3 regions of the Neobacillus sp. NPDC058068 genome follow, and region 2 is predicted to be linked to each of the others. Evidence: predicted binding sites of a transcription regulator. Region 2 holds the regulator's gene; each other region holds the start of a gene.
What was found. The regulator Rex, encoded in region 2, represses fermentation and respiration genes when NADH is low (regulators of the CRP and FNR family bind a similar motif). The targets are predictions, from matches to a motif close to TTGTGAAATATTTCACAA.
Positions count from the first base shown of each region.

Region 1 (4,797 bases), on a different contig from region 2:
CTCGGGGCAAATGATGCACCAAGTTCCAATGGGGTACCATGGGAGTCAGCAGCCATTAAATCGCAATCAGCCGCATCCTTATCAAACTCAGCCGCAAAATTATGATTGGATGGCTTACCAACAACAAAATTCCTACTACCCGCAATACCATCACCATGGACAGAACTTTAACCCGGGATTTAACCCCAAAAATATGGTCAACAATAACCAGTCTTACATGCAAAAGGATTCACAATTTTTATTCCACAATCCACTTGCACCAAAGGATGACAAAGCTAATCATCAATCTTACATGCCAATGAATGGGTATCCAATGATGAATCCTTACCCAAAACAAATTAACATGCCAAAACAACCCGGCGGCATGCAATCATTTATGAATTCATTCAAGTCACAGGATGGGAAAGTGGATGTGAATAAAATGGTCAATACCGCAGGGACAATGATGAATGCTGTAACGCAAGTCTCCTCACTTGTCAAAGGATTTGGGGGAATCTTCAAAGTATAAAGGAAAAGACGGCTATCGTTATAGCCGTCTTTTTTGATTAGAATTTATATCAATGAACTTTGAGAATTGTCCAGCTCCAGCGCCCTAGCGGCTAGTGCCCTTCGCTCTCCGCCCTACGATAAGTCAACATCGAATCGCTAACGCTCTTCGTGTTTCCTTTATCTCGGTTGGAGCGCTCCAGGCCATACGCCGCTGACCAGGGCGCTTGCGCTTTTCTTACTATTCCTCAATTTCAATAATTTTGCCTTTTTCTTGCGGGATGCGAATTTGTAATAAACCATCTCGGTAAGAGGCCTTTACCTTTTTATCATTAATCGTATGGGGAAGGGAAATCGTTCTTGATGATTGCTGCCTAAAAAACTTGCTCCGAAAAACTTGATTGTGGTTGTCTTCCTCTGTTTCTAACTCATTATTTTCAACAGATATGGTTAAATAATTCCCGGTAATTTTTAAATGAATTTGTTCTCTTTTAACACCGGGAAGCTCAGCCGTAATAATATGTTCATTCCCAGTTTCTACTGTATTTACAGGAAAACCGGATGCAGCGGGAAATGGTGTATTGAAAAAATCATCAATCGATTGTAAAAATCCACGGACTGGTTTATCCGTGAAGAAATCGTTCATTGATTTCACCAATTCACGAAAAGGTTCAGGCAACGGCTTTTTAGGGTTATTTTTCTCATTTGGAGTCATGGATGACATTAACATTCCCTCTCTTTCCATTATTTCACTCCATATCCTATGCCGATAGAACTAGGTAGGTGCCGTCATATCATTGCAATAACTTTTTGAACGATTTATTACAATTTGTTTCATTGTGACATATATCACATTAATTAGTTGCTAAGATTAGTATGCTTTAGCGGTAATATAAGCGAAGGCGAGGAAACTTTATGTTCTGTTATCAATGTGAACAAACCCCATCAGGTGGATGTACAATCATGGGGGTTTGTGGTAAAAATGAAACAATTGCAAGTTTACAAGACACAATTATTTTTGGCTTAAAAGGGATTGCGGCCTATCGCACACATGCTAATCAGCTAGGGATTACAGACAGCTTTGTTGATGCTACAACACATGAAGCTCTTTATTTGACATTAACGAACTCCAATTTCAATGTTCAAGAACATATCGACATGGCGATGAAAGTAGGGCAGGCAGCTGTCAGGGTAATGGGAATGCTCGACGAGGCCCATACAAAGCGATTAGGTATTCCTGAGCCTATTCGTGTTAGTCAAAATAAAATTGAAGGCAAATGTATCGTCGTTACAGGGCATAATTTGTTTGCCTTAGAGGAATTATTGAAGCAAACTGAAGGTAAAGGAATAAATATTTATACTCATTCTGAAATGCTTCCTGCACATGGCTATCCGGCATTAAAAAAATATTCTCATCTTAAAGGCAATATCGGAAAAGCTTGGTATGATCAACGTCGTCTTTTTGAAAAATTCCCAGGGGCGATTCTAGCAACAACGAATTGCGTAATGCCAATCAAAGGAACGTATGCGGACAGAATGTTTACATACGAGGTGGCAGGGCTTGAAAACGTGGAAAAAATTATCAATGATGATTTTAGCCCGTTAATTGACAGGGCATTAGAGCTTCCTGAAGCGGCAATCGATTCTGCTGAAACATTGTTAACAGGCTTCCATCATGAAACCGTTCTAGGGATTGCACAGGAAGTTATTGAAGCTGTTAAGGCTGGGAAAATAAAACGGTTCTTTGTCATTGCAGGATGTGACGCACCTGGACATGGCGGTGATTACTATCGTGAACTCGCTACATCATTACCGCCAGAAACGGTAATTTTGACAACGTCCTGCGGAAAATTCCGCTTCAATGACGTTGACTACGGTGTAGTTCCGGGAACAGAGATTCCTCGATATATCGACTTAGGCCAGTGCAACAATTCCGGCTCAACTGTGAAAATTGCGATGGCGCTAGCGGATGCATTTGGCTGTGAAGTGAATGAACTTCCAGTTAGTATTGTTTTGTCTTGGTTTGAGCAAAAAGCAGTAGCGATTCTGCTCGGGCTGTTCAGCTTAGGAATCAAGGATATCCGTATTGGGCCAAAACCGCCTGAATTTATCTCGGAAGGAGTAATACAAGTCCTCCAAGAAACATTTAATTTAAAATTGATTGGTACAGCAAAAGAAGATATGGAAGAAATGCTCCAATTATCTGTGAAATAGGTTAAAGAACCGCAGCCTTGTTGCTGCGGTTTTATTTAGATAAGATTGATTTCTTCCATAAGAATCTCAACATCGACAATCATGTTTCCTTCATCATCTACTTCAATTAGTTGTTCCTTTTTCATTTTTGTTAATGTCCGGCTAATGGTTTCCCTTGTCGTGCCAATCATATTGGCTAGATCCTTGTTGGTAAATTCGGACTTTAGAAGAATGGTCCCATCGTCTTGTTCCCCACCGTGTTTCTGCGCAATCCGGATTAGTAATTTAATAATTTGTTCATAGGTATTATTAAGAATTTGTTCCTCCAGCCGGTTTTGCAAATCGACGATTTTCTCGCCAAGTACCTTAAACACCTTAATACATAGCTCAGGATTTTCTATTAGGATCGTTTCGAATTGGGAAATCGGCACAGCAATCAGCTTGGATGGTTCGAGAACCTCTGCATAGGCAGGATAGTCACCTTTTCTGAAAAAGCCGACATGTGGAAACATCTCACCCTTTTTCATGATGGCGACAATCTGCTCTTTGCCATTGACGTCACTTTTGTAAATTTTGATTTTCCCATCATAAATAAAATAGACGTTTTCAAGCGGGTCGCCTTGGAGGAAAACGTGACTTTGCTTTTTCCAATCCCTTGCGATCGCAATATCGGTAATCTTTGATAATTCAAAATCATTTAATTCGCGAAAAAGAGTGAAATCAGAAAGTACCCTCTTAATTTCTCCTATCCTCATTCTATCACCTTCAAATTATTTTCAGTTACTATCTATTGTAACAAAAAATCTTTCAATAGTTTATTTATAATTGAAAGTATTAAGAGCCGAAAGATGTTTTCTCATGTTCATGGAAAATGATACCGGTCGAATTGGAAGAAAAAATTTTGTATTTTGCTTTTATTGCGAACGTTCATTCGCTAGAATAGAGGTATTGAGGTGAGGACGATGAAGATAAGAAAAAACTTGCCGGACATACTGGCGGAATTAAAAATAAATGATGAATTTAAAGAAAATATCGTTACCTGGCAGACAATAGAAGAGAAAGCGGCACAATTGGTTCCATTGCCTGAAGACTTACATCCGGTTTTAAGAAAAGCGCTTGAGAGCAGGGGAATTGAACAGCTTTATTCCCACCAAAGGTCTGCTTATGAACAGATTATGGATGCTAGAAGTATCGTTGCGGTAACCCCGACGGCTTCTGGTAAAACACTGTGCTATAATCTTCCAGTATTGCAAACGATTCTAGCGAATCCAAATGCAAGAGCCCTTTATATGTTCCCGACAAAAGCATTGGCACAGGATCAGAAGAGTGAAATCAATGAAATTATTCAAGCAGCCGGTGCTGATATTAACAGCTACACCTATGATGGAGATACACCGGCAAATATCCGCCAAAAGGTAAGGAAGGCAGGGCATGTGGTTATTACCAACCCAGATATGCTCCATTCGGCCATTTTGCCGCATCATACGAAATGGGTATCGTTATTTGAAAATCTTAAATTTGTCGTTATTGACGAGCTGCACACGTATCGGGGAGTATTTGGAAGCCATGTAGCTAATGTTATTAGAAGATTGAAACGTATTTGCCGCTATTATGGAAGCAACCCTATTTTTATTTGTACATCGGCGACGATTGCCAATCCATTAGAGCTGGCGCAAAACTTAACAGAAGAGACTATGAGCTTAATTGATAACAACGGTTCCCCGAGCGGGACGAAGCATTTTCTCTTTTATAACCCGCCGATTGTGAATAAGCCGTTAAATATTAGAAGAAGTGCAACCTTAGAAGTACGGAAAATTGCCGGTGAACTATTAAAGAATAAAATTCAAACGATTGTTTTCGCGAGAAGCAGAGTCAGGGTTGAAATTATCTTGACCTACCTACAGGAATTGGTGAAAAATCAGTTGGGTGCTAAATCAATAATGGGTTATCGGGGCGGCTATCTTCCTACAGAAAGAAGGAAAATTGAGAAGGGGCTCCGGTCAGGAGAGATTTACGGGGTTGTCAGCACAAATGCTTTGGAATTAGGCGTTGATATAGGAGCACTACAGGTCTGCATTATGACGGGCTATCCTGGTACGATATCAAGTGCTTGGCAGC
Region 1 is NZ_JBHVSI010000024.1:59,761-64,557, forward strand. Features, by position in the region: gene ACFVSW_RS23395 (YppG family protein) at 1-508, shown strand, start outside; gene ACFVSW_RS23400 (Hsp20/alpha crystallin family protein) at 728-1,231, opposite strand; gene hcp (hydroxylamine reductase) at 1,402-2,700, shown strand; gene ACFVSW_RS23410 (Crp/Fnr family transcriptional regulator) at 2,736-3,434, opposite strand; gene ACFVSW_RS23415 (DEAD/DEAH box helicase) at 3,642-4,797, shown strand, end outside.
Region 1: hcp (hydroxylamine reductase) is a predicted target of Rex. The motif match lies at 1,324-1,341, and genes of this name have one in related genera.

Region 2 (4,797 bases):
ATTTTCACGGAGCCAACAGTAGCATTTTCGACCGCTTCACTTGTTCCGTAAACATGGAAATCGGAACAATCAACATCATTTACAATTGTCCCTTCTCCTCTAATGCTGACTTTATCGTAATGGCCCCCAGGATAGCTTCCCGATCCATTAATAATTAGATTTTCGCTTTTTCCCATTACCTTCTCCTCCTCTTAAACCTTTTTTGACTCACCAACTACGGCATTTCTATCCTGTGAATATTCTTCCGTGTATTCAACTGCGCCAATTTGACAATTAGGTCCAATCTTTACCTGATTGCCGCGGACCACTTTTGCGATCGTATTTTCAAGTTCAATAATGTCCCCTTCAATTAAGTCCGTTTCCAGTTGCGTTTTAAAAAAGGGCTTGAATAACGTGCCGATGAACGACCCTTTATGTTGTTTTACGGTTATCGTCTGTCCGCCAATTTCTTTCGCCTTACATTCTCCGTATATCTCAACATCAACTTGATCAGCATTTAACAGGCCGCCAATCGTAAAGCGATATTTTCCTTTAAAAATTTCAGCTTCACAATCTTCACCCACCGATAAAATCCCATGACAGTTTATTTCCTCACTTTTAACTTTGCCGCCAACAGAGGCTTTGCCTGAAACATAGAGATGTTTCGCATACAGGTTTTTCTCAATTTTTGCTGTTCCTTCCACCGTAACCTGTTGGCTATCGATCGTTCCTTTAAAACTCGCATTTCCACTTATTTTAGCTGTATTTGCTTTCACATCGCCTTTGACCGTACCTGAACCATTGCATTCAAAGTCACTACACTCTAAATCACTGTTAACCGTTCCATGTCCATTCAATGTAACAAGCTGGAATTTCCCGCCATTAGATGCCCCAACCCCATTAATGACCAAATCTCCTCTATTCTTTAATTCCATTGCCATTCTCCTTTATAATAATTTCGACTTAATCTCTTCCATACAAGTCATTAGTGACAGTGACACTACCATTTTCGTTCCCGGTTCAAAATGAACGGCTTCTGCATTAATTAATAATAGGCACGAAGATACCCCAAGCTTTCGGGCAATCACCAATTCACAGCTTTTTTGTTTGATAAGTGGCGCATTATCCTTTAATACTTGTAAGACCATTTTCCCCTCATCCAAATTAATTTCACCCGACTGAAGCAGCTTTTCTAACACATATACTTCAAGAATTCTTGGAAAATGAAATGTAAGACCGCTCTTATCATTCTCTAGGTAAAAATTCATCACTGCAGCAGAAACAATGTTACGTTTGATTAAATCATCCTTTTCCAATTGCAAATCACTAATATTCGGCGAAAACATATCGGCCAGTTCATCTAACGAAAGATTTTCCTTCATCGTTTGGATTTTATCGATTCTATCTAAAATCTTTTCTTTTGGAAAAAAGGTTTCCTGACCGGTAAATGTCGATTTTCGAATAAACCATTCTTCAGGAATCAAATCCTTCCGCTTCCACCGATACAGCTGTCCGTACGAAATCCCTGCTAGATCTAATAAATCCTTCTTAGAAATTAACTCCTCGCTCATGTTGAAAACCCCTTTCTGTTTTATAATGTAACATAACACTGTTACGCATGTAAAGCGGGAAAAATAAAAAAGGGCTTTCCACAAGTTTATGCTCGTGAAAAACCCTTAAACATATTATTCTTCTAGCTCTGCGGTCGGATAGTGCTTTAAAAAGTAAATTAATGATTGCAGCTCTACTGCTAAATCGATATGGTGGACCCGAATGGAAGGAGGAACATTTAACCGTGCTGGCGTAAAATTTAATATCCCTTTCACATCAGCCTTCACAAGTCGATCGGTAATCTGCTGAGCGACCTGCGCGGGAACGGTTAGAATCGCTACCGATATATTTTCATTGGCTAGGACGTTCTCCAATTCATCAAGATGGTAGACCGGTACCTCACGAATCTTCGTTCCCATTTTATTCGGATCGACATCAAAGGCAAATTCTATTTTTGTGTTATTGTTTTTTAAAAAATTATAGTTTAAAAAGGCAGTACCAAGATTACCGACCCCAATTAAGGCCACCTTTGTTAGTTCATCTTGATCTAAGGTTTTGCGGAAGAAGGTTAATAAATAATTGACGTTATAACCGTAGCCCTTTTTGCCTAAGGCACCAAAATAGGAAAAATCCCTGCGAATGGTTGCCGAGTCCACTTTCACTGCTTCGCTCAGTTCTGCTGAAGAAACCCTTTGTTTACCGGAAGAATGAAGGTTTTTTAAAAATCGATAGTAGAGGGGCAGCCGTTTTGCTGTCGCCTGTGGTATTTTCATTGTTTCATTACCCATAATCTCCCACACCCCTTGAATGATTTAGTTAAATTTCATCGGTTCGTTTATAATCCCCGTTTTTACCGCCCGTTTTCTCGACTAAATAGGTCGGTCCGATGACCATCCCTTTGTCCACTGCTTTACACATATCATAAACGGTTAAGGCACAAGCTGCGGCTGCTGTTAACGCTTCCATTTCCACACCTGTGTTCCCTTTTGTTTTGACTGCTGCCGCAATTTGCAGGTGATAGTTCTCTTTCTGATCCGCTTCCCATGAGAAAGAAATGTTCACTCCTGTTAGCGGAATCGGGTGACACATTGGAATCAGATCCCATGTTTTTTTGGCCGCCATAACAGCTGCTACCTGGGCCACAGCTAACACATCGCCCTTTTTCATTTCATTATTGGTTATCTTTTCATAAATCTCTTTACTAACAGTTATGCTGGAATGTGCCAGAGCGGTCCGTGCAGTTTCTGGTTTATCACTTACGTCGACCATTTTCGCTCTGCCTTCCTCATTAAAATGTGTAAAATCTGCCATATAAAAAATCCTCCTCTCAAATCATACACTATTTTTCCTATTATGTGTGTGAAACTTTGAACTAGTTCAAACATTTTTTTCGTTGAAGGAAACCCGCTCTTAAAGCCCTTTATTGCCGACACTCTAGTTATACGGTACACTATTTGTATGTAAGAGGTGAATGAAAATGATTTTACTGCAGGTCAATCAACTACAAAAATATTATGGTGCTGACCTTATTTTATCGAATATTAAGCTAGAATTACAAACGCGAGACCGGGTGGCGCTTGTTGGCCGCAATGGTGCAGGCAAATCGACGCTTTTAAAGATCATTGCCGGACACTTGTCACATGATGGCGGAGATATAATCAAACCAAAAGAAGTAACCATTGGTTATTTAGCGCAAAATACCGGATTAGAATCGAATTTGTCCATTTGGGAAGAAATGTTGACTGTCTTCGAACCGCTTCAATTGATGGAAAAGTCGCTTCGCAGGCTTGAGGAACAGATGGCTGACCCCGGTGTGTTTGAAGACAATGAAAGATATGAACGTGTTCTTAAGGAATATGACCAGCTTCAGGTGAAATTTAAGGAGACTGGCGGCTATCAATACGAAGCAGATATTCGCTCCGTGCTCCATGGGTTAAGTTTCCACGAAAGCGCGCTTGCGATTTCAAGTTTAAGCGGCGGACAGAAAACCCGCCTTGCTTTAGGAAAATTACTATTAACAAAACCTGATATCTTAATTTTGGACGAGCCGACCAATCATCTCGACATCGATACTCTTTCATGGCTTGAGCAATATTTACAGAGTTACGATGGCGCCATTTTAATTGTCTCACATGACCGATATTTTTTAGATAAAGTAGTCACTCAAGTTTACGAAGTATCCCGCAAACAAATTCAAAGGTTTACGGGCAACTATAGTTCTTACCTTGACCAAAAAGCCGCCAATTATGAGCGCGATATGAAGGTTTACGAAAAACAGCAGCAGGAGGTTGCTGATCTTCAGGACTTTATCCAGCGGAACTTAGCACGGGCCTCGACGACTAAACGAGCACAAAGCCGCCGGAAAAAGCTCGAGAAGATGGAAATTATCGACCGTCCATTAGGTGGTGAAAAGTCCGCTACCTTCTCGTTTGAAATCGAGAAACAAAGCGGAAATGATGTTTTGGCAGTGGATTCGCTTGCTGTCGGTTACGGCAATGAAAAAATTTCTGAGGACATCAACTTCCGTGCCTATAAAGGGGAAAGCATTGCCCTTGTCGGACCAAACGGAATCGGCAAATCAACACTGTTAAAAACGATTATCAATCGATTGCCCGCGCTTGCCGGAACGATTCAATATGGAACAAACCTTGCGATTGGGTATTACGACCAGGAACAGGCCGAGTTAACCTCCAATAAGCGCGTGTTGAATGAGCTCTGGGATGATTATCCGCTTAAAAATGAAAAGGAAATCCGGACGGTTCTCGGTAATTTCTTATTTTCCGGCGATGATGTGCTGAAGATAGTTTCTACCTTAAGCGGCGGTGAAAAAGCCCGACTTGCCCTTGCTAAACTGATGCTTGAGAAGGCAAATGTGTTAATTTTGGACGAGCCAACTAACCATTTAGACCTTGATAGCAAAGAAGTGCTGGAGAATGCCTTAATCGATTATCCAGGCACCATTTTGTTTGTCTCACATGATCGCTATTTCATTAACCGGATCGCTACAAAGGTACTGGAACTGAGCGGGAATGGAAGCAGTGAATATCTTGGGGATTATGATTATTATCTAGAAAAAAAACTGGAGCAAAAAGAACTTGAAGCGCTTGCGCTTGAAGATTTAGCAAAAAAGGCAGCCTATTCCGCAACGCACGAGAAAAATAGTTATCAACAGGATAAGGAAAGTAAAAAGCTTGAACGGCAGCGAAAAAGAAAATTAGATGAAATCGAGCTGCGCATCGAAGTGCTTGAGGAACAAATTGGCGATTA
Region 2 is NZ_JBHVSI010000018.1:3,700-8,496, reverse strand. Features, by position in the region: gene ACFVSW_RS19925 (cytoplasmic protein) at 1-176, opposite strand, end outside; gene ACFVSW_RS19920 (polymer-forming cytoskeletal protein) at 192-914, opposite strand; gene ACFVSW_RS19915 (YhbD family protein) at 927-1,550, opposite strand; gene ACFVSW_RS19910 (redox-sensing transcriptional repressor Rex) at 1,665-2,318, opposite strand; gene moaC (cyclic pyranopterin monophosphate synthase MoaC) at 2,347-2,841, opposite strand; gene ACFVSW_RS19900 (ABC-F family ATP-binding cassette domain-containing protein) at 3,008-4,797, shown strand, end outside.

Region 3 (4,797 bases), on a different contig from region 2:
CGGTTATTGACCGTTTGCACCCGCCAGTTCCTTGATTTCCTCAGCAATTTTGCCCTGAATCCCTTCAACAACAGAAAAATCCATCGCCGCAATATAAATCGCTTCAAGCTCATCATGGAGCTCTTTTGCCTTTGCAAGATAGCTGGTTGCCTCCGTCATTTTGCTTTTATATTTCGCCGCTATTTTACTAATAATCTCGGCAAAAAGATCATCCGTTCCCGGGTCAATCAAAATTTCGTACATATCGATGATTTCATCGCCATCCCTGCTCGGGAAATATTCATGCGGGGCCGTACTATCAAAAATAGCCACACCGAGTTCCCGGAAAATAAGCATATCCAGGCTATGCGGGTCAAAGCCGCAATGGTATACTTCGACATCGACACCGCGCTCTTCAGCGGCAGCAGCCAATTTTTTTAACATCGTTGATTTCCCAGTTCCGGGGCGTCCTTTAATGAAATAGCGTTTTTGAATCTCTTCCGTCAAATTCGGAACAAAATCAACGGCACCCTTTGGTGTTGCGGCCCCTAAGAACCGATGGCGGACATCCGCAACCTTATTCAACTTCATTTTTCCAAAAAAGGTGTCAATTAGCTTTCTTGTCAATTGGTCTGCCTTGTTAAAGTCCATGCTGTTAATATAAATTTTTTCCCAGTCATCATGAATTTCCAATGCTTCTTTAAAGGTCGCGTACGCCTTCTGGAACAATTGACTATTCTTATCTGTCAGCTGCTGGATTGGTTTCTTTTGAACGGCAAGCGCCCTTGCATTCCAGGCCTCGCCAAGATTAATGTATTCCTCAACGGCCCCTGGTGCTTTCGGTTCAATCACATGCGGCGCAGTACCATCAACGATTCCTACCTTCAAAGCGGGGATTAACACGCCATCAATCGAATTATTATCAGATGAACAATGCAGAAATTCAACATTATAGCCTTTTTCAATCCATTCATGGCCAATTTTCTTCATTAGTGAGGATTTACCTGTTCCTGGACCGCCTTTTAGAATAAATAAGCGATCAAGTCCCTGGAGGTTGGAATCGTACAGATTATGGAACCCTCTAGCTGTATTACCGCCGGCAAAATAATTTTTAATTTTTCCTGCCACTCATCAACACTCCCTTTTTCATCATAAACATAAGGTTAATTTCACACTATCTTATGCTTATGCCGTCTATAGGTGAGTGCCTATATTAAAATTTCACTTTCTCAACTCGACGATTTCTGCTTTTGTTATTTCTTTTAAATCCTCCGGCGCCAGCACGATTTGAACGCCGATTTTTCCAGCACTGACAACGATTAAATCAAGGAGCGAGCAGCTTTCATCGAGGAAGGTCTGATATTCCTTTTTCATCCCAATCGGGGAACAACCGCCGCGGATATAGCCGGTCCATTTTTGGATATCCTTTACGAAAATCATTTCGACCTTCTTTTCAGCAGCTGCTTTGGCGGCCTTTTTTAAATCCAATTCGGCAGCAACTGGAATAACAAAGACATAGATATTTTTGCTCACGCCTTGTGCGACAAGCGTTTTATATACTTCGTTTACGTCGCGGCCAATCTTCCCCGCCACCGAAACACCATCAATTTTTCCATCTTTGTTGTCATATGTCAGCATACAATAGCTGACCTTCTTCGCATCCAAAATGCGCATTGCATTTGTTTTCGCCTGTGCCATTTTGATCATCCTTTTTAACTTTTTATAAAAAAGCCTTTTTGTCTTTATTTTAGCAAAATTTCCATGTTTTTTTATCGTGATTCATTAGTTTACTTTCTACTTTTCCAAGTTTACTTTCCACCATACACAAAATCACCCAAATTTTGTCACCCTTTTGTCACTCTATGAAACCACTAATATAGTAAACTAAAATTATCCAATAGATTTATAAACAATAATGTGAATTTATTCACAAATTATTTTTACAAAAATACATAGAAAACAATTTGAGGTGGTTAAGATGAAATACGATTTAGTTCTGCTGCATGCGCCGAGTGTTTATGACTTTCGAAAAAACTCCCTGCTGGCCGGTCCGATAAGCGATGTGGTGCCGTCATCGCCAGTTTTTGAAATGTATCCCATCGGACTGACAAGTATTGCTGACTATTTGGAGCGCTACGGGCTGCGGGTGAAGATCATCAATATCGCCAACCGGATGCTGATGAGTGAAACATTTGATGTGGAGAAAAAACTAAGGAAAATCCAAACGAAAGCATTCGGCATCGACCTCCATTGGCTCCCGCATGCCCATGGCAGTATTGAACTAGCAAAAATTGTGAAAGCAATCCATCCTGAAACACCGATCATCTTCGGGGGCTTGTCGGCAACGTACTATCATAAGGAATTAATTGAATACCCGTGTATCGATTTCGTTATGCGCGGCGACTCAACGGAAAAGCTGATGCTCCTGCTGATGAATAAACTTGAAGCGGGAAATACCCATTATGCCGACATCCCTAATTTAACCTGGAAAAAAGGCAGCGAATGCGGCTACAATCCGATTACATATGTGCCAAAGGATTTGGATGATATCGACGTTCCCGGCTATCGCTATACGATTCGTTCCGTGTTTAAATATCGTAACTTCCTTGACCCAATCCCCTATAATGGCTGGCTGCAATATCCGAACACCGCTTTACTTACAGCGCGCGGCTGTACGCAAAACTGTCTGATCTGCGGCGGTTCCCGGGAGGCCTATGACCAAAACTGCAACCGCAATTCGCTCGCTTTACGGTCGCCGAAGAAGCTTGTCGAAGATATTCAATTTATTTCCCGCTTCAGCCGGGCGCCAATTTTCATTCTTCATGATTTAAGGCAGGGCGGCCGTGAATATGTCAATGAGTTTTTCAGCAAGCTTAAAAAACTGAATCTTAAAAATGAAATCGTGTTCGAATTATTCCAATATGCGGATGAGGAATTTTTCAAACAAATGAATGATAGTGTCCCAAAATATAGCATTGAAATTACCCTTGAAACCCATGATGAAAACATCAGGCGCTATAATGGGAAGTTCAGCTGTACCAATCAAAAAGTCATCGATACGCTTAATTTTGCCTTAAAGAACGGTTGTAAAAAAATTGACTTGTTCTTCATGGTCGGAATTCCCGGACAGACCTACAAAAGTGCTGTTGAAAACATTGATTTCTGCGAAACGATTCATCTAGCCTGTCAGCAGGATTCAAGGATTTTTTACTTTGTGGCACCGCTCGCACCGTTCCTTGACCCGGCAAGCCCTGCCTTTGAACATCCGGAAATCCATGGCTATAAAAAACTCTGCCACACCTTGGAGGACCACCGCACGGCGATCACCCAGCCATCGTGGAAGCATATGCTTAGCTATGAAACTAAGGATATGACCCGGGATGATATTGTTAATTCAACCTATGTAGCCGCCCTAAAGCTAAATGAGTTTAAATTAAAATATCATCTCATCGATCAAACCGGCTATGAAGACATTAAAGTGAAAATTGAAAAGTCGATGGAATATATCGAAAAAATTGATTACCTGCTCTCACTTCCTGAGGATCAGCAGGTGGGGGAATTAGCAAAAATTCAACAGGAAATTGAAGAATTAAATAAATACAGCATCTGTGGGAAAAACGAATTAAAGTGGGAAGTCCAAAAGAATTATGCCAATTTCTTCTCGCTTGCCTTAGTCGGAATTGAGCAGCTTTACGAGGATTACATGAATAAATTCAGGCATTGGCTAAGCCCAAAACGGCGCCAGCAATTCCAGCTTGAACCTGAACAAAGAAAGATGAAAATGTAATCAATTAAAACACGCAGGTTGGCCATTAACATTCCAGACCAGTATTCACTGGTCTTTTGTTTTTTAAGAGAACGTCTTGAAATTTACAATGTTAAGGAAATTCAAATATAAAAAAGCCTAATTTCCCGCTTTAATACTGGAAAATCAAGCTTTAGTTTCTTCATTATACGGCCCTTTATTTAGAGTAATTATTTTTCAGTGGCTCTATTTCCCATTGCAATAGAAATTCTATTCCAACTGTTAATTTGATTAATTATTAGAACAAGGTCAACATACTGTTTCTCATCATAGTGTTCACGTACTCGTTGATAAAGCTCATCTGGAACACGTTTTGTCGGGATTAATGTCACATGCTCTGCCAACTCTAAAGCTATTTTTTCTGCTTCTGTATAGAATTCACACTCTTGCCAAGCACTAACACAGTATATTCTTTGTTCTGTTTCACCCATTTTTCGAGCATCTGCTGTATGCATATTCAAACAATATGCACAGCCGTTAATTTGAGAAACACGAATTTTAATAAGCTCACGAAGTTTTCGTTCGATTGCTGTCGTTTTTGTGTATTTCTCCATATCCATCATAATTTTCATACCATCAGATGCAATTTCATAATAAGAAACTCTTTGGCTCATAAAGCAAGACCTCCTTGATTTAGTATAAGACTATTATACCCTTACAAGAACATCTGTACCATTTTTATAAAGGAATTGCTTCGGTCAATGCGGTTCAACTTTATTTCAAAGATACACTTATGAAAGATATTTTCTTCACTAAATTTATTTTTACTAAAATGAGCTTTTGTTATATAGATTAAAAAGGTGTTGGGGACATTCCCCAACACCTTTTTAATGCCCGCCCAAGTAGGCTGCTCTGATTTGATCGCTTTGGCTCAGTTCTTCTGAAGTACCTGAAGCGACAATTTTCCCCGTTTCAATGACATAGGCACGGTCGGCGATGGATAACGCCATATTGGCATTTTGCTCAACCAACAGGATGGTGGTGCCCGTTTGATTGATTTCCTCTATAATCCG
Region 3 is NZ_JBHVSI010000006.1:218,296-223,092, forward strand. Features, by position in the region: gene ACFVSW_RS09515 (PRK06851 family protein) at 4-1,107, opposite strand; gene ybaK (Cys-tRNA(Pro) deacylase) at 1,201-1,677, opposite strand; gene ACFVSW_RS09525 (TIGR04190 family B12-binding domain/radical SAM domain protein) at 1,958-3,766, shown strand; gene ACFVSW_RS09530 (carboxymuconolactone decarboxylase family protein) at 3,955-4,398, opposite strand; gene ACFVSW_RS09535 (ABC transporter ATP-binding protein) at 4,612-4,797, opposite strand, start outside.
Region 3: ACFVSW_RS09525 (TIGR04190 family B12-binding domain/radical SAM domain protein) is a predicted target of Rex. The motif match lies at 1,895-1,912, and genes of this name have one in related genera.